2 regions of the Arthrobacter sp. PAMC25564 genome follow, and region 1 is predicted to be linked to the other one. Evidence: riboswitches for the same ligand, from Rfam matches in the RefSeq annotation. Region 1 holds a riboswitch; the other holds the start of a gene.
What was found. A riboswitch is a leader RNA that binds a small molecule or an ion and turns the genes downstream of it on or off. The one in region 1 is predicted to bind glycine.

Region 1 (15,723 bases):
CAGGAACGGTGCGGGGGCCTCCTCCAGGAGCTTCTGGTGCCGGCGCTGGAGCGAGCAGTCGCGGGTTCCGACGACGACGACGTTGCCGTGCGCGTCGGCCAGGACCTGCGCCTCGACGTGGCGCGGGCGGTCCAGGTAGCGCTCAACGAAGCATTCGCCCCGGCCGAAGGCGGCGACGGCCTCGCGGACCGCGGAGTCGAAGGCTTCCTCGACCTCGTCCAGGCCGCGGACCACCTTCATGCCGCGGCCGCCTCCGCCGAAGGCCGCCTTGATGGCGATCGGCAGGCCATGCTGTTCGGCGAAGGCCCGGGCCTCCGCGGCGGTCTCCACCGGGCCGTCGCTCCCGGCCACGAGCGGGGCGCCGGCCCGGAGGGCCGCGTCGCGGGCGGTGATCTTGTTGCCGAGCAGGCGGATGGCGTCCGGGCTCGGCCCGATCCAGGTCAGCCCGGCGGCGAGGACGGCCTGGGCGAAGTCCGCGTTCTCGGAGAGGAAACCGTAGCCGGGGTGGACGGCGTCCGCCCCTGCTACGGCGGCAATGGCGAGCAGCTTCGGGATGTTCAGGTAGGTGTCCGCCGGGGCGTTCCCGTTGAGGCTGAAGGCTTCATCCGCGGCGGAGACGTGCAGCGCGTCGGCGTCGATGTCCGCGTACACGGCGACGGACGCCAGCTGCGCGTCGTCACAGGCCCGGGCTATCCGGACCGCGATTTCGCCACGGTTGGCGATCAGGACCTTGCGCATCAGTTACTCGCTTTTCGTTCGGAAGTGGTGTTTACGGTGTTGGATGGGGCCGTGCTCTTTTCGGAGGCCGCCCAGCGGAAGCGGATCGTGCCGCCGATGGGGACCTGCGCGGCGAGATCCAGCTGGGAGTCGACCACCACGGCGATCACCGGGTAGCCGCCGGTGACCGGGTGGTCGGCCAGGAAGAGTACGGGGAGCCCCTCCGGCGGGACCTGCAGGGCGCCCGCCACGGTCCCCTCGCTGGGCAGTTCGCCCTGGCGGTTGCGCTGCAGCGGGGTGCCCCGCAGGCGCATGCCCACCCGGTTGGACTGCGGCGTCACTTCCCATTCCTGCCCGGTGAAGGAGTCCAGCGCCGCCTGGTCGAACCAGTCGGCGCGCGGGCCGGGGACGACGTCGAGCACGGTCACCCCGCAGCCAGGGAAGTCCGGCTGCAGTTCCGGGTGTCCGACGACGCCGGATTCGGCCTCGCCACCGGCGGCAAGCAGCTGCCCCGCGGCCAGCGGGGCGGGGCCGATCCCGGACATGGTGTCCGTGGAGCGGCTGCCCAGCACCGGGGCGGCATCCACGCCGCCGCGGACGGCGAGGTAGCTGCGGAAGCCGCTTGCCGGCGCACCGATGCTCAGGATTTCCCCCTCGAGCAGGGCAAAGGGCGTGGCCACCGGCACCGTGCGCAGTGGCCCGGAGTCCGACGGCGACTCAATGATCAGCTCGGACGGCGCCCCGGCGACGGCGATGACCTGGTCCCCGAAGGCCTGCACCCTGAGTCCCCCGGCCACGGTTTCGATCGCGGCCGCCGACGGCGCGTTGCCGACGAGGCGGTTGGCACGGCGCAGTGAGGCACGGTCCAACGCGCCGGCGGTGGAGACGCCCAGGGCCGAATGGCCATGCCGGCCAAGGTCCTGGACGAGGCTCTGCAGCCCCGGCGAGAGAACCCGCAGGCCCGAAGCCGCCTCCGGAGCAGCACGCTGGGCCGGGTGTTCCGGCACCAGTGCCACAACGTCCCGGACCGCGCGGAACCGCACGCGGTGACCGGGGGCGGCCAGTGCGGGCTGCTCCCGGCCCAGGTCCCACATCTTCGCGCCCGTCCGGCCGATCAGCTGCCAGCCGCCGGGTGAGCTGCGCGGATACACGGCCGAATAGTTCCCGGCCAGAGCCACCGAGCCCGCCGGGACGGCGGTGCGCGGGGAGCTGCGACGGGGCACTTCCAGTTGCTGGGTCTCCCCCACCATGTACCCGAATCCGGGCGCGAAACCGGCGAAGGCCACGGTCCAGAGCTGGCCGGAATGGGCTGCGATCACGCCCTCGGTTCTGAGGCCGGTCAGCCTGCCGACTTCGGCGAGGTCCTCGCCGTCGTACACGGTGTCGATGACAACCAGTTCGCCGTCACGCTGGACGGGAGCGGTGAGGTCGAGCTGCAGCAGTCGGGCGGCGATCCGCCGGGCCGAGGCCGGCGAGTCGGCCGTGACCAGGACCGTCTGGGCCGCGGCCAGCACGTCCAGCTGGCCCGGCAGCGGCTTCCCGAGGAGCAGCGACTGCAGGGCCAGCACATCCTGGGTGCCGGAGAGCTCGGCGAGCACCGCGCGTGTTCCCACGGCCCGCACGGCGCGGACCTTGTGCACGGTCAAGGCTTCCATTGCTGACTCCATCATCCGTTTTACCGCGCCCTCAGGCTCGGGCTTCCTGCAGGAGCCGCTCTTCTTCCTGGGTCTGCGGGTTCCGGCCGAGGGCCAGGCCTACGACGGTCACCACGGAGGCCAGCAGGAGATAGCCCGCGATCAGGTACCAGTTGCCCGTGGCGGCGTACAGGGCCGTGAAGATCAGCGGTGCGACGGCGCCGCCGATCACACCGGCGAGGGTGTAGGCCAGCGAGCTGCCGGCGTAGCGCAGCCGGGCCGGGAACTGCTCGGTGATGTAGGCGGCCTGCGGACCGTACATGAAGGCGTGGAAGGCCAGGCCGATCACGACGCCGATGGTCAGCATCAGGACGGACCTGCCCTGGATCATCAGGAAGAACAGCGGGATGTACACGGCGGTGCCGGCGGCCGCGATGCCGTAGACGAGGCGGCGGTTGAAGCGGTCCGTGAGGGCGCCGGCCGCGGGGATCAGCCCCAGCTGGAACGCGGAGCCGATCAGGATGGCGCCGAGCACGTTGCCCGTGGTCATGCCAAGTTCCTTGGTGGCGTAGACGGCCACAAAGACGGTGAAGAGGGCGTACAGCACGTCGGGGCAGACACGGGACAGCGCGGCGGCCACGAGGGCGCGGGGTTCCTTGGTGAAGACCTCTTTGATGGGGGCCTTCGGCGCCTCACCGTGGGCCTGGATGGCCTTGAATACGGGGGTTTCCTCCAGCTTGAGCCGGATCAGCAGACCGAAGACCACCAGCAGGGCGGAGGCCAGGAAGGCCACGCGCCAGCCCCAGGACAGGAATTCCGTGTTGGTCAGGGTGGCGGCGAGCAGCGCCAGGACGCCATTGGCCATCAGGTTTCCGGCGGGCGGCCCGATCTGTGCTGCCGAGGACCAGAAGCCGCGCTTGCTGGCGTTGCCGAATTCGCTGGACAGCAGGACGGCACCGCCCCATTCGCCGCCGACGCCGATGCCCTGGGCCAGCCGCAACAGGACCAGCAGGATGGGGGCTGCGACGCCGATGACCGAGTAATCCGGAAGCACGCCAATCAGCACAGTGGCGGCACCGATCAGCATAAGGGTGGCGACGAGGACCTGCTTGCGGCCGATCTTGTCACCGAGCCGGCCGAAGATGACGCCGCCGATAGGGCGGGCCAGGTAGCCGACGGCGAACGCGGAGAAGGAGAGCAGGAGGCCGACAAACTCGTTGTTGCCGGGGAAGAAGATCTTGGGGAATACGAGGGCCGAGGCCACGGAGTAGATCGCGAAGTCGTAGTACTCCAGCGAGGTGCCGGTGAGGCTGGCGATGTAGGCCTTCAGGGCGCCGGGCGGCAGCCTCCTCTTGGCAGTGGCCGGGGTGGCCGGGTGTGCTGCGGTCATGACTGTTCCTCCAGGTGTGCGGGTGCTGCCTGTTGCTGCTTGGTGGGTGACGTGCGGGGGCGCCGGGGGGCGCGTGCGGCTTAGACGAAGGCGGCGGTGATGATGCCGGCGTCGGAGAGCGCCTTCCGCACCGCGGCAGCCATGGTGACGGCTCCCGGGGAGTCGCCGTGGACGCAGATGCTCTCGGCGCGGATCTTCAGGATGGAGCCGTCAATGGTGCGGACGGCGGAATCGGCGGCCATCCGGAGGACATGCTCGGTGACCAGCGCCGGATCCATCAGGACGGCTCCGGGGAGGGTCCGGGAAACAAGGGTGCCGTCCGGGTTGTAGGCCCGGTCTGCAAAGGCTTCGGTCACCGCGCGGAGCCCGGCGGCCTCGGCCAGCCGGAGTACTTCCGAGCCCGGCAGGCCCAGGATGGGGAGGTTGGGGTCGACGGACCGTACGGCGTCGACGACGGCCTTCGCCTGCGCGGTGTGCGCGACGATCGCGTTGTACAGACCGCCGTGCGGTTTCACGTACCTGACCTTGCCGCCCTCGGCTGCGGCCAGGGCCTGCAGCGCGCCGATCTGGTAGACGACGTCGTCCGCCAGCTCGTTCGGGTCGATATCCAGGAACCGGCGGCCGAAGCCGGCGAGGTCGCGGTAGCCGACGTGGGCGCCGATCATTACGCCTGCGGCGACCGCTTCACGGCAGGTCCGGCGGATCACGGACGGGTCCCCGGCGTGGAAACCGCAGGCCACATTGGCGCTCGTGACGGAACGGAACATTGCCGTGTCGTCGCCCAGGCTCCAGCGTCCGTAGGACTCCCCGACGTCGCTGTTCAGGTCGATGGTTGCCATTGTGATCCTCGTCTCATTGATGGGCCCCTATCTAGGATGTACCAAAAACTCTGATTGTTCAACAATCCTTCGATTCCACGATGTGACAATCGTGTAGATTCGGGGCATGACGACTTCCGAAGCCCCCGCCCCGGGGGTAACCCTGGGCGCCGCCGCACGCCTCCGCGTCGCGGTCCCCTCGGTGGCGGACCGGGTGGCCGCTGAACTGCGCCTGCAGTTGGCGGAGGGAAGGCTGCTCCCGGGTACCAGGCTGACGGAATCAGCGATTGCGGAGGAGCTGGGCGTCTCCCGCAATACCGTCCGCGAGGCGTTTGCCGAACTCGCCGCCGAACGCCTTGTGGTCCGGCATCCCAACCGCGGGGTGTTTGTCGCGAGCCTGGAACCCGGCGATATCCACGATGTCTACACCGTGCGCCGGGCGATCGAAGTCAGTGCGATCCGCGGCGGCGGCAGCCCCGAGCGCATCGCTGCGGTCCGGGCGGCGGTGCAGGAAGGCCGCGCAGCGGCGGCCGTCAACGACGACGAGGCGCTCGGAAACGCAAACCAGCATTTCCACGGCGCCATCGTGGCGCTGGCCGGGAGCCGGCGGCTGGACACCATCATGTCCCAGGTGCTGGCCGAAATGCGGCTCTTCTTCCATAAGGCGACGCTGGAGGCGGACTTTTACCGCGGCTACCTGCGCGACAACGAGGAAATCTGCGCAGCACTGGAGGCCAGCGAACTGGACCGTGCCGGTGACCTGCTCCTCGCGTATCTGGACCGGTCCGAGGCGAAGCAGAGCGCCGTCCACGGGGAGTGAGGGCCGGATGTGCTGTGGGCTGAGGTGGGCGTAATAGTCGGTGTGATTTCGCGGTCTGTTGCGTGCCGCCCAAACTTCGGCTAAGTTGTGAGGCGTATCACTGACAAGTGATCGTGCTTATGATCTGCGGCGGGAGAGTCCTGCCGGTACATTCAGCAGGCGCCGTAGGAGCAAATCCTCCCCAGGAATCTCTCAGGCCCACGTACCGCCGCGGCAAGGCAACTCTGGAAAGCAGTCCGGGAGACCGGACTCACCGACGGTGCAAGTGGCGTCCTGCGACAGCGGGCAATGCGGAAACTCTCAGGTCCCAGACAGAGCGGGGAGGAACCCGAATCATCGTGGCGCTTTTGCGCTACCTGAATTATGGAGTTCCTCATGACCGTTCAATCCAAATCCAGCGCTTTTGCCGACCGGCATATTGGCGCGCGCCGCCAGTCTGACGTCGACGCCATGCTCAAGACCGTCGGCTATGACAGCGTTGATGGCCTCGTGGACGTTGCCGTCCCCGACTCCATCCGCCAGGCAAAGCCGCTGGCTCTCCCCGAAGCCCTCAGCGAGGTCGAGGTCCTTGCGGAGCTGCGCAGGATTGCGTCCAGGAACAAGACGGCTGTACAGATGATCGGGCAGGGCTACTACGACACGGTCACCCCTGCGGTGATCCGCCGGAACATCCTGGAGGCCGCGGCCTGGTACACCGCGTACACCCCGTACCAGCCGGAGATCTCGCAGGGCCGGCTCGAGGCGCTGCTGAACTTCCAGACCATGGTCCAGGACCTGGTGGGCCTGCCGATCGCGAACGCGTCCCTGCTCGATGAAGCAACGGCGGTGGCCGAGGCCGTGCTGATGATGCGCCGCGCCAACAAGAACAAGGAAGCCCACGACGGCAAGACCGTCCTGGACGCCGACTGCCTCCCGCAGACCATCGCGATCGTCAAGGGCCGCGCCGAGGCCCTGGGCTTCGAGGTTGAGGTCGCGGACCTGTCCCAGGGCCTGCCGGAGGGCGTCATCAACGGCATTGTGCTGCAGCAGCCCGGCGTGTCCGGCCGGGTCTTCGACCACTCCGCCGTCATCGCCGAGGCCAAGGAGCGTGGTGCGCTCGTCACGGTCGCCGCCGACCTGCTCGCGCTGACCCTGATCACGCCTCCGGGTGAGCAGGGCGCCGACATCGCCGTCGGTTCCTCCCAGCGTTTCGGTGTCCCGTTGTTCTTCGGCGGCCCGCACGCGGCCTACATGGCGGTGGCGAAGGGCCTGGAGCGGTCCATGCCGGGCCGCCTGGTCGGCGTGTCCAAGGACAACGCCGGGATGCCCGCGTACCGCCTGGCCCTGCAGACCCGCGAGCAGCACATCCGCCGCGAGAAGGCCACGTCCAACATCTGCACCGCGCAGGCGCTGCTTGCCATCGTGTCCTCGTTCTACGCGGTCTACCACGGCCCGGACGGACTGAAGGCCATCGCCGAGAGGGTCCACAACAACGCCCGCAGCCTGGCCACCACCCTTCAGGTCGCCGGCCGCGAACTGGTCACCGGGACCTTCTTCGACACCGTCACGGTCCGCGTCCCGGGCAAGGCCGCCAAGGTCATCGCCGCCGCCGAAGCACGCGGCATCAACCTGCGCCACATCGACGACGACACCATCGGCGTCTCCGCTGATGAAACCACGACGACGGAGGTCCTCTCCGCCATCGCCGTCGCCTTCGGTGCCGGTCCGGTTGTCGACGCGAAGGGCTTTGACCTGCCCCAAGCAGTGCTCCGTACCTCCGAGTACCTGCAGCACCCGGTGTTCAACACGCACCGCTCCGAGACCCAGCTGCTGCGTTATATCCGCCGGCTTTCGGACCGTGACCTGGCGCTGGACCGCACCATGATTCCGCTGGGTTCGTGCACGATGAAGCTGAATGCCACCGCGGAGATGGAAGCGATTTCCTGGCCGGAGTTCGCCTCCATCCATCCGTTCGCCCCGGACTCCCAGACCGCCGGCTGGCGTGAGCTGATCGAGGACCTCGAAGCCCAGCTGACCGAGATCACCGGCTACGACCAGGTCTCCATCCAGCCGAACGCCGGTTCCCAGGGCGAGCTCGCGGGCCTGCTGGCCATCCGCGGCTACCACCACTCCCGCGGCGAGGCCCAGCGCAACATCTGCCTGATCCCGGCCTCCGCGCACGGCACCAACGCCGCGTCCGCGGTCCTGGCCGGCATGAAGGTCGTTGTGGTCGCGACGTCCTCGGACGGCACCATCGACCACGCCGACCTCACGGCCAAGATTGAGCTGCACAAGGACGCGTTGGCCGCCATCATGATCACCTACCCGTCCACCCACGGGGTCTACGACGCCGACGTCCGGGAGGTCTGCGACGCGGTGCATGCCGCCGGCGGCCAGGTCTACGTGGACGGCGCCAACCTCAACGCGCTCGTGGGCCTGGCCCAGCCGGGCCAGTTCGGCGGCGACGTCTCGCACCTGAACCTGCACAAGACCTTCTGCATCCCGCACGGCGGCGGCGGACCCGGCGTCGGCCCGGTCGCGGCCAAGGCCCACCTGGCACCGTTTATGCCCGGTGACGCGAACAAGGCAGCGCACGAGGCAGGCCACGGCGTGGCCATCAGCGCCTCCCGTTTCGGCTCCGCCGGTGTCCTGCCGATCTCCTGGGCGTACGTGAAGCTCATGGGCGCTGAAGGCCTGACCGAGGCCACCAAGTCCGCGCTCCTGGCGGCCAACTACATCGCGGCCCGGTTGAACGAGTACTTCCCGGTCCTGTACACCGGTGAGGGCGGACTCGTGGCGCACGAGTGCATCCTGGACCTGCGCGAACTGACCGCGAGGACCGGGGTCACGGCCGAGGACGTCGCCAAGCGCCTCATCGACTACGGCTTCCACGCCCCCACCCTGGCATTCCCGGTGGCCGGGACCCTGATGGTGGAGCCCACCGAGTCCGAGGACCTGGCCGAGATCGACCGCTTCATCGACGCGATGATCACCATCCGCGCCGAAATCGACCAGGTCGCCAACGGTGACTTCACCGTCGAGGACAGCCCGCTGCGCAACGCACCACACACCGCGGCCGCCGTCGTCAGCACCGGCTGGGCCCGTGACTACTCCCGCGAGCAGGCCGTCTTCCCGGTCCACCACCTCAAGCAGGACAAGTACTTCCCGCCCGTGGGCCGGATCGACGGCGCCGCCGGGGACCGCCACCTGATCTGCTCCTGCCCGCCCCTCGAAGACTTCGAGGACCACTCCGACGACGCCGCGAACTAAGGACAGCCAGAAATGACTGAGAACTACACGGCTCTCTACGAAGAGCACAAGAAACTCGGTGCCTCCTTCACCGATTTCGGTGGCTGGCAGATGCCGCTGAAGTACAGCTCCGAGCTGGCCGAGCACCACGCCGTCCGCAAGTCCGCAGGCTTGTTCGACCTCTCCCACATGGGCGAAGTCTGGGTCACCGGCCCCGAAGCCGGCGCTTTCCTGGACTACGCCCTGGTCGGGAAACTCTCCGCCATTGCGGACGGCAAGGCCAAATACTCGCTCATCTGCAACGCCGACGGCGGCATCATCGATGACCTCATCACCTACCGTTTCGGTGACGAGAAGTACCTGGTGGTCCCCAACGCCGGCAACGCCAAGGTCGTCGCAGCTGCCCTGGCCGAGCGCGCAGCGAACTTCGACGTGACGGTGGAGGACGCCTCCGCGGCGACCTCGCTGATCGCCGTGCAGGGTCCCAAGGCCGAGGCCATCCTGCTCAAGCTCACCGATGAGGCCCAGCACGCGCTGATCACCGAGCTGAAGTACTACGCGTTCAACGAGCTCACCGTGGCCGGCCACGACGTCATCCTGGCCCGCACCGGTTACACCGGCGAGGACGGCTTCGAGCTCTTTGTACCGAACGACGGCGCCGCTGACCTGTGGGCAAAGGTCGCCGAAGCAGGGGCCGAGTTCGGCATCATCCCGTGCGGCCTCGCCTCCCGCGACTCGCTCCGGCTCGAGGCCGGCATGCCGCTGTACGGCAACGAGCTGTCCCTCGAGCGCTCACCGTTCGACGCCGGCCTGGGCCCGGTTGTGGCGCTCAAGAGCAAGGAAGGCGACTTCGTGGGCCGCTCCGCGCTGGAAGCAGCCAAGGAAGCCGGTTCCAAGCGCAAGCTGGTCGGATTGAAGGGCCTGGGACGCCGTGCCGGCCGCGGCCACTACCCGGTCCTCAAGGACGGCGCAGTGGTTGGCGAAGTCACCTCCGGCCAGCCCTCACCCACCCTCGGCTACCCGGTCGCGATGGCCTACGTCGACGTCGAGCACGCCGAACCGGGCACCGCCCTGGACATCGACCTCCGGGGCAAGGCAGAGCCCTTCGAGGTTGTAACCCTGCCGTTCTACAAGCGCCAAAAGTAGCCCTCCCGCTTAAAAATCCGACGCTCCCTCACCTTTCGCAAGGTTTGGACCGACGCTCCGTCACTTTTCGCAAACACCAAAACTTTAAGGAATGACACCATGGCTAAAGTAGCTGCTGAACTGAAATACTCCGCCGAGCACGAGTGGATCGCCACTGATGGCTCCGGCCCGTCCGTAGTTGGCGTGTCCGCTGTTGCCGCTGAGGCCCTCGGCGACATCGTGTACGTGGACCTGCCCGAGGTCGGCGCGACGGTGACCGCTGGCGAAACCTGCGGCGAGATCGAGTCCACGAAGTCTGTTTCGGACCTGTACTCCCCGGTCACGGGCGAGGTCATCGAGGTCAATGACGGCGTCGTCAGCGATCCGGCAGTCATCAATTCCGACCCGTACGGTGCGGGCTGGCTGTTCAAGGTGACCGTGACGGAAGAGGGTCCGCTGCTGTCGGCCGCGGACTATGCTGCAGCCAACGGCGGCGAACTGTGAGCGGCGCCGCGATGGGAACGACGGCGTTCCAGCAGGTGGTTTCCCGGTCCCTGGATGCGGATCTGTCGGTCCTGGATCCGGAGGTCGCGTCCCGGATTGATGCGGAGCTGGGCCGGCAGCGGGACGGGCTGGAGATGATCGCCTCGGAGAACCACACCGCGGTGGCTGTGATGCAGGCGCAGGGCTCGGTGCTGACGAACAAGTATGCCGAGGGGTACCCGGGCAAGCGCTACTACGGCGGCTGCGAGCACGTGGACGTGATCGAACAGCTCGCCATTGACCGGGTCAAGGCCCTGTTCGGTGCCGGGTTCGCGAACGTCCAGCCGCACTCCGGCGCGCAGGCGAACGCCTCGGTGATGCACGCGTTGATCAAGCCCGGGGACACCATCATGGGCCTGAACCTGGCCCACGGCGGGCACCTGACCCACGGGATGAAGATCAACTTCTCCGGCAGGCTCTACCACGTTGTCCCGTACCAGGTCCGCGAGGATGACCACCGGATCGACATGGCCGAGGTGGAGCGCCTGGCGCTGGAGACCAGGCCGGCCCTGATCGTGGCCGGCTGGTCCGCGTACGCCCGGCAGCTGGATTTTGCGGAGTTCCGTAGGATCGCCGATCTGGTGGGCGCGTACCTGATGGTGGACATGGCGCACTTCGCCGGCCTGGTGGCCGCGGGCCTGCACCCGTCCCCGGTGCCGCACGCCCACGTCACCACCTCCACGACGCACAAGACCCTCGCCGGTCCGCGCGGCGGGATCATCCTGAGCAACGACGCGGACATCGCGAAGAAGATCAACTCCGCGGTGTTCCCGGGCCAGCAGGGCGGACCGCTGGAGCACGTCATCGCCGGCAAGGCGGTGGCCTTCAAGATCGCCGCGTCCCCGGAGTTCAAGGAACGCCAGGAACGTGTGCTGGCCGGTGCCAGGATCCTGGCCGACCGCCTGGCCCGGGACGACGTCACCGCGAAGGGGATCAACGTGGTCTCCGGCGGCACCGACGTCCATCTGGTCCTGGTGGACCTGCGCGACTGCGAGCTGGATGGCCAGCAGGCCGAGGACCGCCTGGCCGCGATTGACATCACCGTGAACCGCAACGCCGTGCCGTTCGACCCGCGCCCGCCGATGGTCACCTCGGGCCTGCGGATCGGCACCCCGGCCCTGGCCACCCGCGGCTTCGGCGAGGCTGCCTTCGCCGAGGTCGCGGACATCATCGCCGAGGCCCTGATGGCCGACGCCGGCGCGGACCTCTCCGGCCTGCGCACCCGGGTGGAGGCCCTCGCCGCCGCCCACCCGCTCTACCCCTCGGTTGCCAACCTCGGCTGATGTCATCCCGGGACTGATCTCTTTTTGGGTCGGCTCCGGCGCCGGCGGACCGGACTTTTCACGCGTGCCCGCTCGTCCTCCCCACCGCTCCGTCCGCACACCTATCCAGTAAGGAACCCGGCTATGGCTGTTGGCGTCTTTGATCTTTTTTCCATCGGAATAGGGCCCTCCAGTTCACACACGGTGGGCCCGATGCGGGCTGCTGCGGTGTTCGCCGAGGAACTCAGGGCCTCCGGGGTGCTGGAGAAGGTGGCGTCGCTGCGGGTTGACCTCTACGGTTCCCTCGCGGCAACGGGCCATGGCCACGGGACCATGACGGCGATCCTGCTGGGCCTGGAGGGTTTCCATCCCGAAAAGATCCTCCCGGAGGAGGTCGAGGACCGCCTCGCCGCGATCGCCGGGACCGGGACCCTGCAGCTGGCCGGTGCCCTAGCCCTGCCGTACGGGGTGAAGGACATGGTCCTGCGGCCGCTGACGATCCTGCCGCGGCATACCAACGGGATGACGTTCACCGTCTCGGACGCCGGCGGGCAGGTCCTGCATACGGCGACGTTCTTCTCCGTCGGCGGCGGCTTCATCGTCCGCGAGGGCGAAGAGGACGCGGCGCTGAAGGAACTCGACGCCTCCAAACAGGGCCTGCCGCTGCCCTTCCGGACCGCGGCGGAACTCCTGGAGCACTGCGCCTCCACGGGCCTGTCCATCGGGCAGGTCATGCTCGTGAACGAACGCGCCTCCCGGACCGAGGCCGAGATCCGTGAAGGCCTGCTGCACATCTACTCCGTCATGGAAGGCTGCGTGCAGGTCAGCCTCAAACGCGAAGGTTTGCTGCCCGGCGGGCTGAAGGTCCGCCGTCGTGCCCCTGACTGGCACGAACGGCTGATGAAAGAGGACAAGGACCGGGACCCGAAGTACTGGCAGGAATGGGTGAACCTGATCGCCCTGGCCGTGAACGAGGAAAACGCCTCCGGCGGCCGGGTGGTCACCGCCCCGACCAACGGCGCGGCCGGCATCATCCCGGCCGTCCTGTACTACGCGCTGCATTTCGCGCCCGGCATGGACCAGGCCAGCCAGGGGGACCGCGACGACGTTGTGGTCAGGTTCCTGCTGACCGCCGCCGCCGTCGGGGTGCTCTACAAGGAACAGGCGTCCATTTCGGGCGCCGAGGTCGGCTGCCAGGGCGAGGTCGGTTCGGCGTCCTCGATGGCGGCCGCGGGCCTGGCCGAGGTCATGGGCGGCACCCCCGCGCAGGTGGAAAACGCCGCGGAAATCGCGATGGAACACAACCTGGGCCTGACCTGCGACCCGATCGGCGGGCTCGTGCAGATCCCCTGCATCGAACGCAACGCGATCGCCGCCGCGAAGGCCATCAACGCCGCCAAAATGGCGCTCTGGGGCGACGGCACCCACCGGGTCTCCCTGGACGAGGTGATCGTGACCATGCGCGAAACCGGCAAGGACATGTCCTCCAAATACAAGGAAACCGCCATGGGCGGCCTCGCCGTCAACGTCGTCGAATGCTAAGGGGAGAGATCAAATGACATTGGCACCAGAAGGCCGGAAGCTGCTGCGCGTTGAACAGCGTAACTCGGCTGTACCCGTGGAGCGGAAGCCGGAGTGGATCAAGGCCAAGGTCCAGATGGGCCCCGAGTTCGTCCAGCTCAAGAACCTGGTGAAGAAGGAAGGCCTGCACACGGTGTGTGAGGAGGCCGGCTGCCCCAACATCTTCGAATGCTGGGAAGACAAGGAGGCGACGTTCCTGATCGGCGGCTCCGAGTGCACCCGGCGCTGCGACTTCTGCCAGATCGATACCGGCAAGCCCTCTCCGGTGGACGTGTTCGAGCCCACCAAGGTGGCCCGCTCGGTCCAGGCCATGGCGCTGCGCTACGCCACCGTCACGGGCGTGGCGCGCGATGACCTCGCCGACGAGGGCGTCTGGCTCTACGCCGAGACGGTCCGCAAGATCCACGAACTGAACCCGGGCACCGGCGTGGAACTCCTGATTCCGGACTTCTCCGGCAAGCCCGAACACATTCAGGCGATCTGCGACTCCCAACCGGAGGTCTTCGCCCACAACGTCGAGACCGTGCCGCGGATCTTCAAGCGCATCCGCCCCGCGTTCCGCTACGACCGTTCCCTGGACGTCATCACCCAGGGCCGGGCCCTGGGCATGGTCACCAAGTCCAACCTGATCCTGGGCATGGGCGAAACCCGCGAGGAGATCTCCGCGGCCCTGCAGGACCTGCACGACGCCGGCTGCGACCTGATCACCATCACCCAGTACCTGCGCCCCTCCGAGCGGCACCTGCCGGTGGACCGCTGGGTCAAGCCGCAGGAATTCGTGGACCTGCAGCACGAAGCCGACGAGATCGGCTTCCTCGGCGTCATGTCCGGCCCGCTGGTGCGCTCCTCGTACCGCGCCGGCCGGCTCTGGGCCACCGCGATGCGCAAGAAGGGCCGGGAAATCCCCGCCCACCTCGCCCACATCGAGTCCTCCGGCAGCACCCGCCAGGAAGCCAGCTCCCTGCTCGCGGCGCACGCCTGACACCCGGTACAGCACCCGGAACCATGTAATATCCAGAGAGGACCAATGATGTTCCCCACCAGAATCGAAATCATCCCTTCAGAGGGAATCGTTGAACAGGTCCAGGCCGTGGTGCCGTTGACCACCACGCTCACGGTGACGTGCCTGCCCCATCACGGCATCGAGCGGACGATGCGCGCCGCGGTGCAGCTCAGCATGCTCGGTTACCGGGTCATCCCGCACCTCGCGGCGCGGAGCCTGCATAGCCGTGCCGAGCTGACCGGCATCATGCGGGACTGCAATGTCGCCGGCATCGGTGAAGTGTTCGTGATCGGCGGCGACCGGAAGCAGCCCGCGGGGCCGTACCAGTCCGCTCTCCCGCTCCTGGAAGACATCGCGCAACACTCCGGCGGCGCGATGCGGGCCGGCATTGCGGGCTACCCGGAGGGCCACCCCGCTGTGGGCCCCCTGGACCTGCTGGACGCGCTGCTGGCCAAGCAGCACCTGGCCACCCACGTCGTGACGCAGATGTGCTTCTCCGCCCCGACGGTCCTGGACTACGCGGCGCTCCTGCGCCGCGAGGGCGTGCAGCTGCCCGTCTGGGCCGGGGTGGCGGGGTCCGTCCCGCGGACCAAGCTGGTCTCCCTGGCCACCCAGATCGGCGTCGGAAGTTCCCTGAAGTTCCTCAGCCGCAAGGGGCCGCTGGCCCGCAAGCTCCTGAGCGGGGACCGCTACTCGCCCCACAACCTGGTGGCCGGGCTCGAAATCCAGCCCGGCAGCATCGCGGGCATCCATCTCTACAGCTTCAACAACCTGGATTCGGTTTCCGATGAACCGTTTCCGGCGTCAACCCCAGCAGCACTCCAGCCCGCATTGATTCGAGGAGCAGCAAGTGTCATCTGAAACTGTTACGGCCCAGCAGGCGCCGCATCTTGAGCGCCAGCTCAGCAACCGGCACATCCAGCTCATCGCCATTGGCGGTGCCATCGGTACGGGGCTCTTTATGGGCTCGGGCAAGACGATCTCCGCCGCCGGCCCCTCCGTCATCTTCGTCTACATGATCATCGGCTTCATGCTGTTCTTCGTTATGCGGGCGATGGGCGAACTGCTGCTGAGCAACCTGCACTACAAATCCTTCAGCGATTTTGCCGCCGACCTCTTGGGCCCCTGGGCCGGGTTCTTCACCGGCTGGACCTACTGGTTCTGCTGGGTGATCACTGGAATCGCCGACGTCATTGCCATCGCCGGCTACTCGCAGGAACTCTGGCCGGGGCTGCCGCTCTGGATTCCGGGCCTGGCGACCATCGCCATCCTACTGCTCCTCAACCTCACCACGGTGAAGGCCTTCGGGGAGACCGAATTCTGGTTCGCCCTCATCAAGATCATCGCCATCGCGGCCCTGATTGTGGTTGGCCTGTTCATGATCTTCAGCGGGTTCAGCTCCGACGCCGGACCGGCCACCTTCACCAACCTGTGGAGCCACGGAGGCTTCTTCCCGAATGAATTCATGGGCTTCGTGGCCGGGTTCCAGATCGCCGTCTTCGCCTTTGTGGGCATTGAACTGGTAGGCACCACGGCCGCGGAGGCCAAGGACCCGGAAAAGAACCTGCCCAAGGCCATCAACTCCATCCCGATCCGCGTACT
Region 2 (15,723 bases), 630 kb from region 1:
AGCCTGCGGACTTGCGGACGGCGTGGTGCTCGGCCAGCTCGGAGCTGTACTTCAGCGGCATCTGCCAGCCACCGAAGTCGGTGAAGGAGGCCCCGAGTTTCTTGTGCTCTTCGTAGAGAGCCGTGTAGTTCTCAGTCATTTCTGGCTGTCCTTAGTTCGCGGCGTCGTCGGAGTGGTCCTCGAAGTCTTCGAGGGGCGGGCAGGAGCAGATCAGGTGGCGGTCCCCGGCGGCGCCGTCGATCCGGCCCACGGGCGGGAAGTACTTGTCCTGCTTGAGGTGGTGGACCGGGAAGACGGCCTGCTCGCGGGAGTAGTCACGGCTCCACTCGGAGGACACGACGGCGGCCGCGGTGTGTGGTGCGTTGCGCAGCGGGCTGTCCTCGACGGTGAAGTCACCGTTGGCGACCTGGTCGATTTCGGCGCGGATGGTGATCATCGCGTCGATGAAGCGGTCGATCTCGGCCAGGTCCTCGGACTCGGTGGGCTCCACCATCAGGGTCCCGGCCACCGGGAATGCCAGGGTGGGGGCGTGGAAGCCGTAGTCGATGAGGCGCTTGGCCACGTCCTCGGCCGTGACCCCGGTCCTCGCGGTCAGTTCGCGCAGGTCCAGGATGCACTCGTGCGCCACGAGTCCGCCCTCACCGGTGTACAGGACCGGGAAGTACTCGTTCAACCGGGCCGCGATGTAGTTGGCCGCCAGGAGCGCGGACTTGGTGGCCTCGGTCAGGCCTTCAGCGCCCATGAGCTTCACGTACGCCCAGGAGATCGGCAGGACACCGGCGGAGCCGAAACGGGAGGCGCTGATGGCCACGCCGTGGCCTGCCTCGTGCGCTGCCTTGTTCGCGTCACCGGGCATAAACGGTGCCAGGTGGGCCTTGGCCGCGACCGGGCCGACGCCGGGTCCGCCGCCGCCGTGCGGGATGCAGAAGGTCTTGTGCAGGTTCAGGTGCGAGACGTCGCCGCCGAACTGGCCCGGCTGGGCCAGGCCCACGAGCGCGTTGAGGTTGGCGCCGTCCACGTAGACCTGGCCGCCGGCGGCATGCACCGCGTCGCAGACCTCCCGGACGTCGGCGTCGTAGACCCCGTGGGTGGACGGGTAGGTGATCATGATGGCGGCCAACGCGTCCTTGTGCAGCTCAATCTTGGCCGTGAGGTCGGCGTGGTCGATGGTGCCGTCCGAGGACGTCGCGACCACAACGACCTTCATGCCGGCCAGGACCGCGGACGCGGCGTTGGTGCCGTGCGCGGAGGCCGGGATCAGGCAGATGTTGCGCTGGGCCTCGCCGCGGGAGTGGTGGTAGCCGCGGATGGCCAGCAGGCCCGCGAGCTCGCCCTGGGAACCGGCGTTCGGCTGGATGGAGACCTGGTCGTAGCCGGTGATCTCGGTCAGCTGGGCTTCGAGGTCCTCGATCAGCTCACGCCAGCCGGCGGTCTGGGAGTCCGGGGCGAACGGATGGATGGAGGCGAACTCCGGCCAGGAAATCGCTTCCATCTCCGCGGTGGCATTCAGCTTCATCGTGCACGAACCCAGCGGAATCATGGTGCGGTCCAGCGCCAGGTCACGGTCCGAAAGCCGGCGGATATAACGCAGCAGCTGGGTCTCGGAGCGGTGCGTGTTGAACACCGGGTGCTGCAGGTACTCGGAGGTACGTTCGACGGAGGCTTCCAGGCCGAATCCTTCGGGGCTACCGGGTGCAGTGTCCGCGACGCTGGCGCCGAAGGCGGCGACGACGTCGGCGACGATAGCCGCCGTCGTGGCTTCATCGGTGGAGATGCCGATGGTGTCCGCGTCAATGGCGCGCAGGTTGATGCCCTTGGCCTCGGCGGCGGCGATGACCCGGGCGGCCTTGCCCGGGACGGACACGGTGACGGTGTCGAAGAAGGACGTGTGCAGCACGTGAAGGCCCGCGGCCTTCAGCGAGGCGGCGACCGTCCTGGCGTGGCCGTGGGTGGTCTCGGCGATGGCCTTCAGGCCATCCGGGCCGTGGTAGACCGCGTAGAACGAGGACACGATGGCCAGCAGCGCCTGCGCGGTGCAGATGTTGGACGTGGCCTTCTCGCGGCGGATGTGCTGCTCACGGGTCTGCAGGGCCAGGCGGTACGCGGGCATCCCGGCGTTGTCCTTGGACACGCCGACCAGGCGGCCCGGCATGGACCGCTCCAGGCCCTTCGCCACCGCCATGTAGGCCGCGTGCGGGCCGCCGAAGAACAACGGGACACCGAAACGCTGGGAGGAACCGACGGCGATGTCGGCGCCCTGCTCACCCGGAGGCGTGATCAGGGTCAGGGCGAGCAGGTCGGCGGCGACCGTGACGAGCGCACCGCGTTCCTTGGCCTCCGCGATCACGCCGGAGTGGTCAAACACCCGGCCGGACACGCCGGGCTGCTGCAGGACAATGCCGTTGATGACGCCCTCCGGCAGGCCCTGGGACAGGTCCGCGACCTCAACCTCGAAGCCCAGGGCCTCGGCGCGGCCCTTGACGATCGCGATGGTCTGCGGGAGGCAGTCGGCGTCCAGGACGGTCTTGCCGTCGTGGGCTTCCTTGTTCTTGTTGGCGCGGCGCATCATCAGCACGGCCTCGGCCACGGCGGTTGCTTCATCCAGCAGGGACGCGTTCGCGATCGGCAGGCCCACCAGGTCCTGGACCATGGTCTGGAAGTTCAGCAGCGCCTCGAGCCGGCCCTGCGAGATCTCCGGCTGGTACGGGGTGTAGGCGGTGTACCAGGCCGGGGCCTCCAGGATGTTCCGGCGGATCACCGCAGGCGTGACCGTGTCGTAGTAGCCCTGGCCGATCATCTGCACGGCCGTCTTGTTCCTGGACGCAATCCTGCGCAGCTCCGCAAGGACCTCGACCTCGCTGAGGGCTTCGGGGAGAGCCAGCGGCGAGTCCTGCCGGATGTCCTTCGGAACGGCGGTGTCCACCAGCGCATCGACGGTGTCGTAGCCGACGGCCTTCAGCATGGCGTCGACGTCAGACTGGCGGCGCGCGCCAATATGCCGGTCAACGAAGGACGTGGAGGCTGGGGTAACAGTCACAAGGAACTCCATAACTAGGTGAGCGCAGGGTACGCCACATTGATTCGGGTTCCTCCCCGCTCTGTATTGGACCTGAGAGTTTCCGCGCAGCCGTGCTTTCGCAGGGCGCCGCTTGCACCGTCGGTGAGCAAGGCATGCCAGAGGACATGCCTGCTACTTTCCAGAGTTGCCTTGCCGCGGCGGTACGTGGGCCTGAGAGATTCCTGGGGAGGATTTGCTCCTACGGCGCCTGCTTGCACCCACACTTGCAGGACTCTCCCGCCGCAGATCAAAGGCATATTCAGTTGCCGTGACAACAGTCACAGGCTCCATTGTCCTACGCTCCGCCCGCGTCCGCAAACTGGAGACAGGCGCCGGCCGCCGGGTTACGCCGGGGGCGGCATCGGACAGATGGAACCCTTTCACCGCGGCTCAGCCGCGCAACCGTTCGACGGCGGCCAGCAGGCTTTCGACGTCGCCGCGCACCTCGGGCAGCGGCCCGCCGGGGCCTCGGGCGAGCATGGCGTTGAAGTACAGCCCGTCACCCATATAGAGGACAGCCTTGGCCATGCCGGGGCCGACGTCGGCTGCCAGCAGTTCCAGCCAGCGGGCCTGGACGGCGGCGAAGCGGTGCAGGGTCTCCTCGTGGGCGACTTCCGCCAACCGGGTGGCAGCCACGAAGACCCGGTCCAGTGGGGTGTCCGCCCAGACGGAGGACTTGATGAAGTATGCCCCGGCACCTTCCGGCGCGGCCGCCATGGCATCGAGATCCTCGGCGAGGAGGCGGTCCAACCGCTCGAGCAGCACGCCGATCATGGCCTCTTTGTTCGGGAAATGGTAGAGCAGTCCGCCCTTGGAGACGCCGGCCAGCCGTGCGACGGCGTCCAGCGTCGCGGCCCGCTCACCCTCTTCGATCAGGAGGGATTCAAAGGCATCAAGGACGGCTTCGCGGGCGACGGGTTTTCTGGCCATGTTTCCTATCATGCCCGGTGCCGGGACCTGTTTCTTAACTATACCGTCTGGACGGTATAGTTATTATCATGAGCACCACATCCTTCACCCCGGCTGGTGGCGGCAACACCGGCACCCTCATTCCCGCTGGCCCCCGCACACTGTGGCGCGACTGGCTGGCCCTCGCCGTGCTGATGTCTCCGGTCCTGCTTGTGGCGGTGGACAACACAGCGCTGACCTTCGCGCTGCCCGCCATCGCCCGCGGCCTCGACGCCTCCGGCGTCCAGCTGCTCTGGATCGTCGACGCCTATCCACTCGTCCTGGCCGGGCTGCTCGTGGCGATGGGGAGCCTGGGCGACAGGATCGGCCGCCGCAGACTGCTATTTATCGGCAGCACCGGCTTCGCCGCGGTTTCGGCGGCCACCGCCTTCGCTCCCAGCGCAGAATGGCTGATCGCCGGCCGTGCAGGGCTGGGATTCTTCGGCGCCATGCTGATGCCATCCACCCTCTCCCTGATCCGCAATATCTTCCCGGAGCCCAACCGACGCCGGCTGGCCGTGGCCATCTGGGCGGCAGGCTTCTCCGGCGGCGCCGCCCTCGGCCCGATCCTCGGCGGGTGGCTCGTGGAGCACCTCTGGTGGGGTGCCGTGCTGCTGGTGGCGGTGCCGATCATCCTGCCGCTGCTGGTTCTCGGCCCGGCACTGATCCCGGAATCACGCGACCCGGATCCTGGCCGGGTGGACCTTCCCAGCATCGTCCTGTCCCTGCTGGTGATGGTTCCCGTGGTGTACGGCATCAAGATCCTGGCCACCCACGGCCTGGCCGCGGAGCCCCTCGCCGCCATTGGCTTCGGCCTGCTCATGGGTTACATCTTCATCCGGCGACAGCGGGCCCTGTTGCACAGATTCAAGGAGCAGGGGCACCAGGTGCCCGGAGGCCGGACGTCGCCACTGCTGGATGTCAGCCTCTTCGGCAACAAGGTCTTCAGCACCGCGATTACCGCCAATGTCCTGGCCTTGTTCTCCTACAACGGCTTCATCCTGTTCCTGGCCCAGCACCTGCAACTACTGGAGGGCCAGTCCCCCTCCGAGTCCGGTGTCGCCATGGTCCCGGCGCTCATTGCCACTGTCGTGGCGGGCCTGCTGGTGGTGCCGCTGGTGCGCCGGGTCCGGCCCGGCTTCGTGGTGGCCGGCGGGTTGCTGCTGGGCGCGGCGGGCTACTTCCTGGTGGCCTTCGGCGACCACAGCCACGGGCCGGGGCTCCTGCTGGCTGCCCTGCTGATCCTCTGCCTCGGTGTCGGCGCCGCGGAAACCATCTCCAACGACCTGATTCTGGCCGCGGCCCCGGCGGAGAAATCCGGGGCGGCCGCCGCGATTTCCGAGACGGGCTACGAGGTGGGCTCCCTGCTGGGCACGGCGGTTCTCGGCTCCATCCTGACCGCTTCCTACCAGCGCAACCTCCAGCTTCCCGCCGGCCTGGGAGAGCTGGCGCCGGAGCAGGCAACCGGGCACGCGACCGCGCAGGCAGGCGAGACGCTCGCGGGTGCCGTGAAGCTGGCCCAAACCCTGCCGTCTCCCCTGGCAGACGCCATGACGGTCGCGGCCCGTGCCGCCTTCGAATCAGGCGTCCATGTCACGGCCGCCATCGCGCTGGTCCTCATGGCGGGGGCCGCCGTCCTCGCCGCCGTCGTCCTCCGCAAGGTGCCCACGGCACGTTAAGCAGCGTCCGACGCCGGGTGGAACCCGGCGTCGGACGCCCAACTGCCCTCGAGGTAGCGGTGCTACTTGCTGTCGGGGGTGGTGACGCTGGCCGAGGCCTTCATGGTCTCCGCGTTTACCAGCCAGGCGAACTGCTCCAGCTTGGCGATGAAGGCGTGCAGCAGGTCCGCCGTGGTGGGATCCTCTTCGTCCACCTCGTCGTGGACCTTGCGCATCGTGCCGACGGCCGCCTCAAGGGCTGCGACGATCCGCTCGATGGCGTCCTTGGTGGTGATCAGGCCTGCCGGGAATTCGGCAAGGGAGGTGGACTTGGCGACCGTCGCACTGCGGCCGTCCGGCAGCGCGTGGAGGGCACGCATGCGCTCTGCCATGTCGTCCGCGAAGGTACGTGCCGCGTCGATGATCTCGTCCAGCTGCAGGTGAAGGTCCCGGAAGTTCGTGCCTACGATGTTCCAGTGCGCCTGCTTGCCCTGGATGTGAAGTTCAATCAGGTCCGCGAGAACTGCCTGCAGGTTGTTCGTCAGAGTCGGTGATGCTTTCATGAATCCTCCTGGGTAGGTCCGATACCCCAGACGCTACCCCAGCGGACAACCGGCGTGCGACGGTCCCGGTGGAATTTCTCCGTCAGCTTACTAAGTAGCCTTACTTGTGTTCCCGGGAAGGTTCAGGCGGTGCGGTTTCAGGACGACGCGCCGCTGGCAGGACCGCCGTCGTCCGCCCTGCCAGAAACCCGGCGCCGGCGTCACCAGAAGTGCGCGACGTCGATCACGAGCCGTGACCCTGCACCGGGGCCGGCCAGGGTAAACACCCGGAACGGCAGCCGTGCCCGGACCCCGAGTCCGAGGCTGGCGTACCCCTCGAAGCTGCCCGCCCATGCCACCTGCCGGAAAGTCTGGTAACCGGCCACGTTGCTCAGTTCGTTCTTGTCCACGGGGTTGTAGGTGGGCTTGCCGCTGTCGTCGTACGCGGGAGCATTGACCGTGAACTGGAGGAACGCCTGGCCCCGCAACGGGACCGGGAGCCCGGAACCGTCCTGCACCACTTGGGGGACGTAGCGGACGGTGTAACCTGCCGCCGCTCCATTGAGGTCGACGACAAGCCGGTCGAAACAGTAGTGCTGGCCAGTGCGGACGTTAGTCACCTTCGCCTGGCTCATGGCGGGATCCGTCTTGGCCAGTGAGCCCCACACCAGTCCGCAGTATGAGTCCGCGACGGCCGGCCCCGGCGCCAGGAGCCCCAGGCCCACGGCCATCAACACGGCGGCGAGCCACACGTGGATCTTGTTAAACCGGATCTTCCTCACTTGGATCTCCTCCAAACGGGCCATCCCCTGAAGCGACCAGACAGTCTAAGCCTAGGAGTGCGGGCGCCTGCTGGCGAGGGCTGCGCCGGGTTCGGCGCCCAACCGTTAGGAACGGCGAAGCGCCGGCACCCTTGCGGGCCCGGCGCTTCGCGCTTCCTTGCTGTGACGCGCGCAACGCCGTGAAGCTGGAACACGCGGGAGGATTCCTAGCCTTCGCAGTCGCGGCAGTACTTCATGCCGTTCTTTTCACGGGCGACCTGGGACCGGTGACGGACCAGGAAGCAGGAGGAGCAGGTGAATTCATCGGACTGCTCGGGAACGACAACGACGGTCAGTTCTTCGCCGGACAGGTCCGCACCCGGAAGGTCGATGCCTTCGGCCGTGTCGTTCTCGTCGACGTCGATAACAGCCGTCTGGGCACCGCCGCCACGGGAAGCCTGAAGCGCCTCCAGCGATTCGGCGGGAGATTCTTCTTCTGATTTGTTGCGTGGGGCGTCGTAATCGGTAGCCATTTCGGGGGTTCACTTTCGTTGCTGCGCAGCGCCATTTCAGGCACCTCAGTGAAGCAGTTTAGGACATTATGCACCCAGTTGGAGAATAGTGGTCCCAAACCTGCCCTATGCGTCGTCCGGACCCGCAGATGCTACGCACTTCGGCGTGTCCGCCGCCGGTTTCAGGCCACCGGCCAGACGACGAGCGTCTTCCACTTTGAGGGGTCCGGCTCGGCTGCGGGGTCGCTGAGGTAGTACTCCCACATCGCCTCTCCCGGGGTCACGCCGTCGGCCTGCATGCGTGCCTGGATCGCCCCGTAAGTCTGCTGGAGTTTTTCGTAGGGACCGATGTGCATCGCCTCGTAGGCGTGGCCTGAGGGAAGCGATCCAGCGCTCACCCCCGTGTCCCCGCCGCCCGCGGGTGTGAACGGGGCAGCCAGCGGGAAGCCGGCCTCGACGTCGACGACGTCGGTCGGCATACCCCGGTACAGCGCGAACGGCGGGCCGGCCAACTGGACATGCTGTTGCTGCACCGCACCCATCACCGCCCCGAAGGCACGGCTGAAGAAGTCGCGCAGGGCGTTCATCGGTACGGTCTCGCGCACCACCGCCGTGGGCTGTTCCTTGAGTTGGCTGGACTTGATGTCCGGTCTCGATTCCGCGTTCGATTCACTCATACCGCCAAGAATCCGCCGTCGGGATTCCGCGGTCTAGGGCCTTACGTCCCGGCGCGGGGCCCGGGTCATTCGCAGACAGCCTGTAGCAGAGGACCGGCACGCTCCGTGCCAGGCAGCGACCCCGGTGGCGGCGACGCCAGGGAAGGCGGGAACTCCTCTGGGGCCATTACCGCTGCCGCTGCATGCCACCGGAGGTCCGGTGGCATGCAGTGCCAGGCATGCCTAAACGGTGGCGACTTCCAAGACTTTGTCGCCCATGATGGATGCGCCTTTGGAGCGGTTCACCATCAGCCCCAGAAGGTCAAAGACCAGGGTGGCTGCTGCCAGGGTGGTGATGTCTGCATGGTCGTAGGCCGGTGCGACCTCGACCACGTCGGCTCCCACGATGTTGACCCCGCTGAGGCCGCGCAGCAGGGCCAGCAACTCGCGGGAATGCAGGCCGCCCATCTCGGGGGTTCCGGTGCCTGGAGCGTAGGAGGGGTCCAGTACATCGATGTCGATGGAGACGTAGACCGGGGTGTCGCCCAGGCGCTCCTTGACCCTCTGGATTGCGGCCGGGACGCCGATGACGTCCAAATCCGAGCAGCGGATGATCTGGAACCCGAACTCGTGGTCGCGCAGGAAGTCGTCACGGTCATAGACCGGGCCACGGATACCCACGTGCATGGACTTGTCCTCAACAAGCAGGCCCTCTTCGAAGGCCCGGCGGAAGATGGTTCCGTGGGTGATCGGCTGGTCGAAGTAGGTGTCCCAGGTGTCCAGGTGCGCGTCGAAGTGGAGCAGGGCAACCGGTCCGTGGACCTGGTTCAGGGCCCGCAGCATCGGCAAAGCGATGGTGTGGTCCCCACCGATGGAGATGAGTCTCTTCTCCTTGCTGATCAGGGGCCGTGCCTGCTCTTCGATTTCGCGGACGGCGCGGGTGATGTCGTAGGGGGTGCAGGCGATGTCGCCGGCATCCACCACCTGGGCTTCGTACACGGGCTCGACGTCGAGCTCCGGGTGGTAGCCGGGGCGCAGCAGCCGGGATGCTTCACGGACAGCGGCGGGCCCGAAACGGGCGCCGGGGCGGAAGGACGTGCCGCCATCGAACGGCACCCCGACGATTGCAATGTCGTAGTCCGGCACCCGGTCGATTTGAGGCAGCCGGGCGAACGTGCCAAGACCGGCATAGCGGGGTACCTTCGTTGCGTCGACGGGGCCGATTGGCTTGTGCGTGGTCATAGCAGTGATCCTTCTTTGATGGTTGCCGGGGTTGCCGGCCTTTTTTCGGTGGTGAGTTCCGCGAGAGATTTGTTGGCGGTTTCCGGCGCAAGGAGGAAGGTCGCCAGCAGCCCGACCAGGGAGATGACGGCGCCGATGAGCAGCGAGCCTGCGGCGCCGAAACTGAGGATGGCCACCGGCATCAGGTAGGTGCTGGCCGCGGAGCCAACGCGGCTGATTGCCGTGCCGAATCCCACGGCGGTGGCGCGGACCTCTGTGGGGAAGAGTTCGTTGGGGTAGACCACCTCGAGGAAGCTGGAGGCGCCGGAGGCCAGGGCGAAGATGGCCAGGGCGATGAAGAGCGGTGCGGCCTGGACATTCGGGATGAAGGCCGGGATGGCCAGGGCCACCACGATGATGCCGAAGCTCCACAAGAGCAGCCTGCGGCGGCCGATCTTCTCGACGAGCCAGAGCCCGGGGACGCCGCCGACGACGAAAAGCATGGAGATCAGGAAGGATCCGCCGTAAAGGTTGGCGTCACCTGTCATGCCCATGGATGCCAGCAGGTCCGGCGCGAAGGTGTAAACCGCGAAGAGCGGGATGACCTGGGCTGTCCAGAAGACGGAGACAAAGAGTGTGCGCTTCCAGGCCTGGCCCCTGAAGATGTCAAGGAACCTGCCCTGCTTTGCAGGACCTTCACTGTCCGAGGCGATGTCGGCGAGCCCATACTGCTGGCCGTAGACCTTTTTGATGACGGCGTCTGCCTCGTCACGGCGGCCACGGGAGAGCAGCCAGCGCGGGGACTCCGGGGTACCGAGCCGGAACAGCAGGGTGATGATGGCGAAGACCGCCGGGCTGGCAACCATGACGCGCCAGACGTCCGGCCCCGTGTCGCGGAGCAGGTATCCGACGGCGTAGGCAGCTGCGGCGCCGATCGCCCAGACCACGAAGGTGGCACCCAAGAGACGGCCGCGGTGTTTCTTCGGGAGGAACTCGGCGAGCAGCGAGGTAGCGATCGGGTAGTCGGCGCCGATGGCCATACCGAGGAAAAACCTGCAGAGAACAACCTGCCAGACCTCGGTCGCGAAGCCGTTGAGGGCGGAGAACAGGGCCAGGGCGATAAGGTCGGCGATGTACATCTTGTGCCGGCCGATCTTGTCCGTCAGCCACCCGAAGACGGCCCCGCCGAAGAAGATGCCAACCAGGCTGGCCGCACCGATCAGCCCGATTTCCACGGTACTCAGGTGCAGGCTCGGGGTCATCGTAATCAGGGCGATACCGATGATTGACAGCGCGTAGCCGTCGATAAACGGACCGCCTGAGGCGAAGAAGGTCAGCTTCTTGTGGAAATTTGTAAGTGGGGCGTCATCAATGAGATTGCTCGTTGCGCTCATTGCAAACCCTCTCTCGTGAATGCTCTTCGTTGAGCGGGAAGTAAGTGACTTAATCATGGGTGACCGGTATCACGTGGCATATTCGCCAATTGGATACAAATGACGAAGGAGTCTATACATCTGTATAAAATCGTCTAGGCCGCTACCCTTACCGAACGAAGGAGCCCCCGGTCGTGATTACCGTTGCCGAACTGCTGGCTGAGCCTCAGCTGGGCCTAAGCCTGATTGCAGGTTCCGAGGGCCTGGGGAACCGCATCACATGGGCGCACACCTCGGATCTTCCGCGGCTGTGGGAGTGGGTGACCGGCGGTGAGATCATGATGACCAATGGGTTGTCGATTCCGCCCGATGCCGCCGGACAGGTTGAACTTGCCCAGGCCCTGGTTGGGGCGGGCACGAGCGCTTTGGCTATCGGTGAGAAAATGCACGCCCCGCAACTTCTGCCCGAATTCCTGGATGCGTGCAATGCCCTCCCATTGCCTGTGATCAATGTGCCCTATCCCCTGCCGTTCATCGCCATTGCCCGCTCGGTCGCCGAATCTTCGCATTTGGAGGAATCCCGCAGGCTGCGGCAGACGGCAAGGATTTATGACCTTCTGCGGTTTGCCGGGGCCGGGAACCACTGGCAGAAGCTGCTCCACGGGGTGGCTGCTGAGCTGGATTCGCAGCTGTTCGTGGTGGATCGGCGCTGCCTTCATCCCTGGCACCCGGACGGCGAGACGCTGCCGGCAAAGCTGGCGGAGGAGCTGAAGCCGCTGATCGGGCAGACATCGGGTGCCACGAAGAATTTCCAGTGGCACCGGCTGGATCAACAGCACATCCTCATGATGGACATTCCAACGCACGCCAATGCGCTGCTGGTCGTCCTCCCGGCGTCCGAACCGCACCCCGACGCTATCGTTCTGCTCCATGCGGCGACGGTTCTCGGTCTGGAGCTGTCACGCACCGTGCTCGGGCTGGAGAACCGGCTCCGGCTGGGTGCCGAGTTCCTTCTGCAGGCATTTGACGGCCGTTACGGGATCACGGATCTGGAAAGCCGCCTGTCCGAATTCAAAATTCCGGCGCAGGAGTTTCTGGTCGTCTCCATGTCCAGCGATGAGGGACAGCATCTGGCCAATGTCCACGTGGATCTATGGCGTCATGGCTTCGCGACTGCGTGCCTGCGCAACTTCAACAGGCTCCACGTCGCGGTGTCCACGGAATGTTCAGCGGAGCTCTTGCGGCACGCGGTCGCGCCCGGCATCAGGATTGGGGTCAGTACCCCGACCACCGCTTCCGGCATTCAAAGAGCGCTTCAGGAGTCACTATGGGCGTTGGGAACAGCAGGCGGCACTACTGGCGCTGCCAGGCAACTGGTGCGCTATGCCGAAGGCCCTTCGTGGTTGGGGTTGACAAGTTATGAGGAAGGAAAAGCGCTCGTCCAACGACTCCTTGGTCCGGTCTTCGAGTACGAGCGGGGCCGCGAGCCGGATCTCATCCTCACACTGAAGACGTATCTGGAGATGCAACGCTCCTGGCAGAAGACGGCAGCCGCCCTATTCGCCCACCGGCAGACCATCATCTACCGGATCCGGAAGATCGGTGATCTGACAGGGCTGGACATGACCGAAACGTCAACCCTGGCCCAGCTCTGGTTCGCCTTGCAGATCCACGAGGCGATGGAGATCCGTGGCAGTAGCGCACCGCTGGCGTCCCAGTCGCCGGCCTGATGGGCGGGGCGCTGACGGCATATTTCTAAACCAATGCCATTCTGGTCACTGTGTTGCGCAGCTCGCCGAAGCCGCTGGCACGAGTCACCAGCTCATCTCCGGGCGCAGGATGATCTATGACTCCCGCGCGTTGCCGATGGCCACCGGTGTCCCAGCGAGGATGACATCACTGGCTTCCGAGATGGCGCCTCTGCCCGGCCCCACCAACAACTTCACACCTCCGGCATCAAAGGCAGCCACCGTGAGCGGCATACTCACGGCAAGTCATTTTGCAACTTTCATCCGCGCTGATGAACCAACGTGAGCCGGAAAGTTTGCGAGGTATGTGGAAAGCGCCTCGAGTCGTCGCGCGCGTCGCAGCGGCAACGAAGCCCTCAACGCCCGGGCGGTTCCTGACTCGTTCGGCCAGGGTCATTTGGCGGCGCCAGAGAACGAGGCAGTCGAGCGGGGAGGTGGCAAACACTGATTCTGGTGCGTGCATGGTGAGGGAAGATTCGCATGACCTCTTCGGAGCCCGGCAGCCGAATTTAAACCGCAGGCCAGAACATTCGTAGGGCCCCCTGTCGGATTCGAACCGACGACCCCCGCTTTACAAGAGCGGTGCTCTGGCCAACTGAGCTAAGGAGGCATTCCTGTGCGCAGCGGCATCCGGCAGCAAACGGCCCGGCGCCAGCGCGCTAGATAAGGGTAGCCCAAGGATGCCCGGCGGTAAAAACGCTGGCAAAAACGCCGCCAGACCGGAAACAGGAAGCCCGGTCCCGGAGGAATCCGGAACCGGGCCAACAGCTGTTGCCGCCGGGGCTTGCTGCTACTTCTTGCCGCTACTTCTTGGCGTCGATTGCAGCCTGCAGGAACTGGTCGAACGGGGTCTGGGTGCTGTCGCCCTTGCCCCACTGCTTGCCTTCGACGAAGACGGTGGGCGTACCCGTGACCCCGATGACCTGGGCCTCCTGGGTGGTGTGCTTGACGTACGGGCGGTAGGTCTTGTCATCCACGCATTTGTCGATGCTCTTGGCTCCGACGTCGGTGGCCAGCTTCTTCAGATCGGTATCTGACAAGCCGGCGGAGCCTTCAGCGGGCTGCTTGTCATACAGGGCGTTGAAGAAGTCCGAGTACTTCTCGGGGGACTCATTCGCCACGCACGCGGCAGCGTTCGCCGCACGAGAGGAGTAGTTGGTGGTGGAGCGGCTGTCCAGGAAGCCCAGCGGACGGTATTCCAGCGTGATCTTCCCGTCATTGCGGAGTTTGGTCAGGGACTCGTTGTACTGCGCCTCGAAGTTCTTGCACACCGGGCAGATGAAGTCGACGTAGAGGACCACCTTGACCGGCTTGCCGGCCTCAGCCTCCGCGCCGGGGGCCGTGACATCGGCCGGCGGCGTGGCCGGAGCAGGGGGAAGATCGGCGATCTTGACCGTTGCCGGGTCCGACTTTGCCACGTCGGTGTTGGCCAGCAGCGTGACGCCACCGTGGATGTTGCCGTTGGCCGGCGTCGGGCCTTCGTCGGCGATCGGGGCGTTGTTCTTGATACTGGAGGTGACCACGAGTGCCACAATGGCGAGGATGGCCACAACGGCCACAACAATGCCCCAGCCGATGAGCAGCTTGTTGCGCTTGTCCTTCTTCAGCTGCACCTCGCGGATCTCACGGGCTTTCTCGCGGGCCGCGGCAGTGCGCTCTGCCTTGGACTGTCGTGGTTCGTTTGCGGGGCTCATTGGTTCCTCGTGTCGATCGGCGTGGGATGGTCCACTCAGTGGCAACTTCATCATTTTAGGGGAGAAAACCGGGAGCTTGCGCCTTCAAGTTTCTCCACAGCGTCCCAACGGACGAATAGCACGGAAGATTCCGTCGGGCTAGGGTGGGTTGAGAGCCACAAGCGAGCCCAGGGGGCACCAATGGAAGACGCCAAGACGGACCGGACAGCCCACGACCATGCTGAACACGGTGCCCGAACCTCTAAGGAAGCCGGCGAGGAAACCCGTGAAGCGGCCGCTAAGTACGACTTCATGGTGGTCTCCAACCGGCTGCCGGTGGACCGCTGCACTCCGGAGGAGAGCGGCTGCGAGGACGGCTGGCGCCGCTCCCCCGGCGGACTCGTCACGGCGCTGGCCCCGATGATGGCCAAGACCGACGGCGCCTGGGTGGGCTGGCACGGCGCTCCGGATGAGACCGTGGAACCCTTCAGCCACGGCGGGATCGACCTCGTCCCCGTACAACTGAGCACGAACGACATCGAATTCTTCTACGAGGGCTTCTCCAATGCGACGCTGTGGCCGCTGTACCACGACGTGATCGCGCCGCCGGAGTTCCACCGGACCTGGTGGGACTCCTACCGGAAGGTCAACCGGAGGTTCGCCGACGCCGTCGTGCATCACGCCAGTCACGGGGCCACCGTCTGGGTGCAGGACTATCAGCTCCAGCTCGTCCCCAAGCTGTTGCGCGAGGCGCGCCCGGACCTGAAGATCGGGTTCTTCAACCACATCCCCTTCCCGCCGCCGGAGATCTTCGCCCAGCTCCCGTGGCGCCGGGCGATCATTGACGGCCTGCTGGGCGCAGACCTCGTGGGATTCCAGCGCAGCAGTGACGCCGGGAACTTCATGCGTTCCGCCCGCCGTTTCCTCGGCGCCAGCGTCAAGCAGCAGCAGGTCCATGTCAGGGGAAACGACGGCGACACCACCCACATCGCCCGGGCCCAAGCGTTTCCCATCTCTATCGACGTCAAGCAGATCAGCGAGCTGGCCCGGAGGCCCGACATCATCGAGCGGGCCCGGCAAATCCGCCGGGACATGGGCAATCCCAAGACGATTCTGCTCGGCGTCGATCGCCTGGACTATACCAAGGGCATCCGGCACCGGCTCAAGGCCTACGAGGAGCTCCTGGCCGAAGGCAAGGTCACGGTGGAGAACGCCGCGCTGATCCAGGTTGCGAGCCCCAGCCGCGAGCGGGTGGAGCAGTACCGCCTGCTGCGCGAGGAGGTCGAGGGCACGGTGGGCCACATAAACGGCACCTATGACACCCTGCAGAACACCGCCGTCCGCTACCTGCACCACAACTACCCGATCGAGGAGATGGTGGCGCTGTACCTCGCGGCGGACGTCATGCTGGTCACGGCTCTGCGCGACGGCATGAACCTCGTGGCCAAGGAATACGTCACGGCACGCACCAACAACGATGGCGCCCTGGTGCTCAGCGAATTCGCCGGCGCCGCGGACCAGCTCAAGCAGGCACTGCTGATGAACCCGCACGACATCGACGGCCTCAAGGACA

Region 2: linked by a shared signal. The riboswitch ahead of gcvP (aminomethyl-transferring glycine dehydrogenase) and the one ahead of gcvP (aminomethyl-transferring glycine dehydrogenase) in region 1 are both predicted to bind glycine.

Annotation. Positions count from the first base shown of each region.
Region 1 is NZ_CP039290.1:572,306-588,028, forward strand. It holds gene E5206_RS02610 (biotin carboxylase N-terminal domain-containing protein) at 1-738, opposite strand, end outside; gene E5206_RS02615 (5-oxoprolinase/urea amidolyase family protein) at 738-2,384, opposite strand; gene E5206_RS02620 (MFS transporter) at 2,404-3,741, opposite strand; gene E5206_RS02625 (5-oxoprolinase subunit PxpA) at 3,822-4,580, opposite strand; gene E5206_RS02630 (GntR family transcriptional regulator) at 4,687-5,379, shown strand; glycine riboswitch at 5,500-5,597, shown strand; gene gcvP (aminomethyl-transferring glycine dehydrogenase) at 5,755-8,628, shown strand; gene gcvT (glycine cleavage system aminomethyltransferase GcvT) at 8,641-9,753, shown strand; gene gcvH (glycine cleavage system protein GcvH) at 9,853-10,236, shown strand; gene glyA (serine hydroxymethyltransferase) at 10,248-11,558, shown strand; gene E5206_RS02655 (L-serine ammonia-lyase) at 11,682-13,079, shown strand; gene lipA (lipoyl synthase) at 13,093-14,100, shown strand; gene E5206_RS02665 (methylenetetrahydrofolate reductase) at 14,146-14,982, shown strand; gene cycA (D-serine/D-alanine/glycine transporter) at 14,972-15,723, shown strand, end outside.
Region 2 is NZ_CP039290.1:4,117,368-4,133,090, forward strand. It holds gene gcvT (glycine cleavage system aminomethyltransferase GcvT) at 1-139, opposite strand, end outside; gene gcvP (aminomethyl-transferring glycine dehydrogenase) at 152-3,049, opposite strand; glycine riboswitch at 3,208-3,308, opposite strand; gene E5206_RS18945 (TetR/AcrR family transcriptional regulator) at 3,449-3,988, opposite strand; gene E5206_RS18950 (MFS transporter) at 4,057-5,685, shown strand; gene E5206_RS18955 (DNA starvation/stationary phase protection protein) at 5,748-6,227, opposite strand; gene E5206_RS18960 (hypothetical protein) at 6,428-6,937, opposite strand; gene E5206_RS18965 (DUF4193 domain-containing protein) at 7,195-7,500, opposite strand; gene E5206_RS18970 (GyrI-like domain-containing protein) at 7,662-8,156, opposite strand; gene speB (agmatinase) at 8,379-9,377, opposite strand; gene E5206_RS18980 (MFS transporter) at 9,374-10,750, opposite strand; gene E5206_RS18985 (PucR family transcriptional regulator) at 10,924-12,459, shown strand; tRNA gene E5206_RS18990 (tRNA-Thr) at 13,014-13,087, opposite strand; gene E5206_RS18995 (DsbA family protein) at 13,281-14,171, opposite strand; gene E5206_RS19000 (trehalose-6-phosphate synthase) at 14,463-15,723, shown strand, end outside.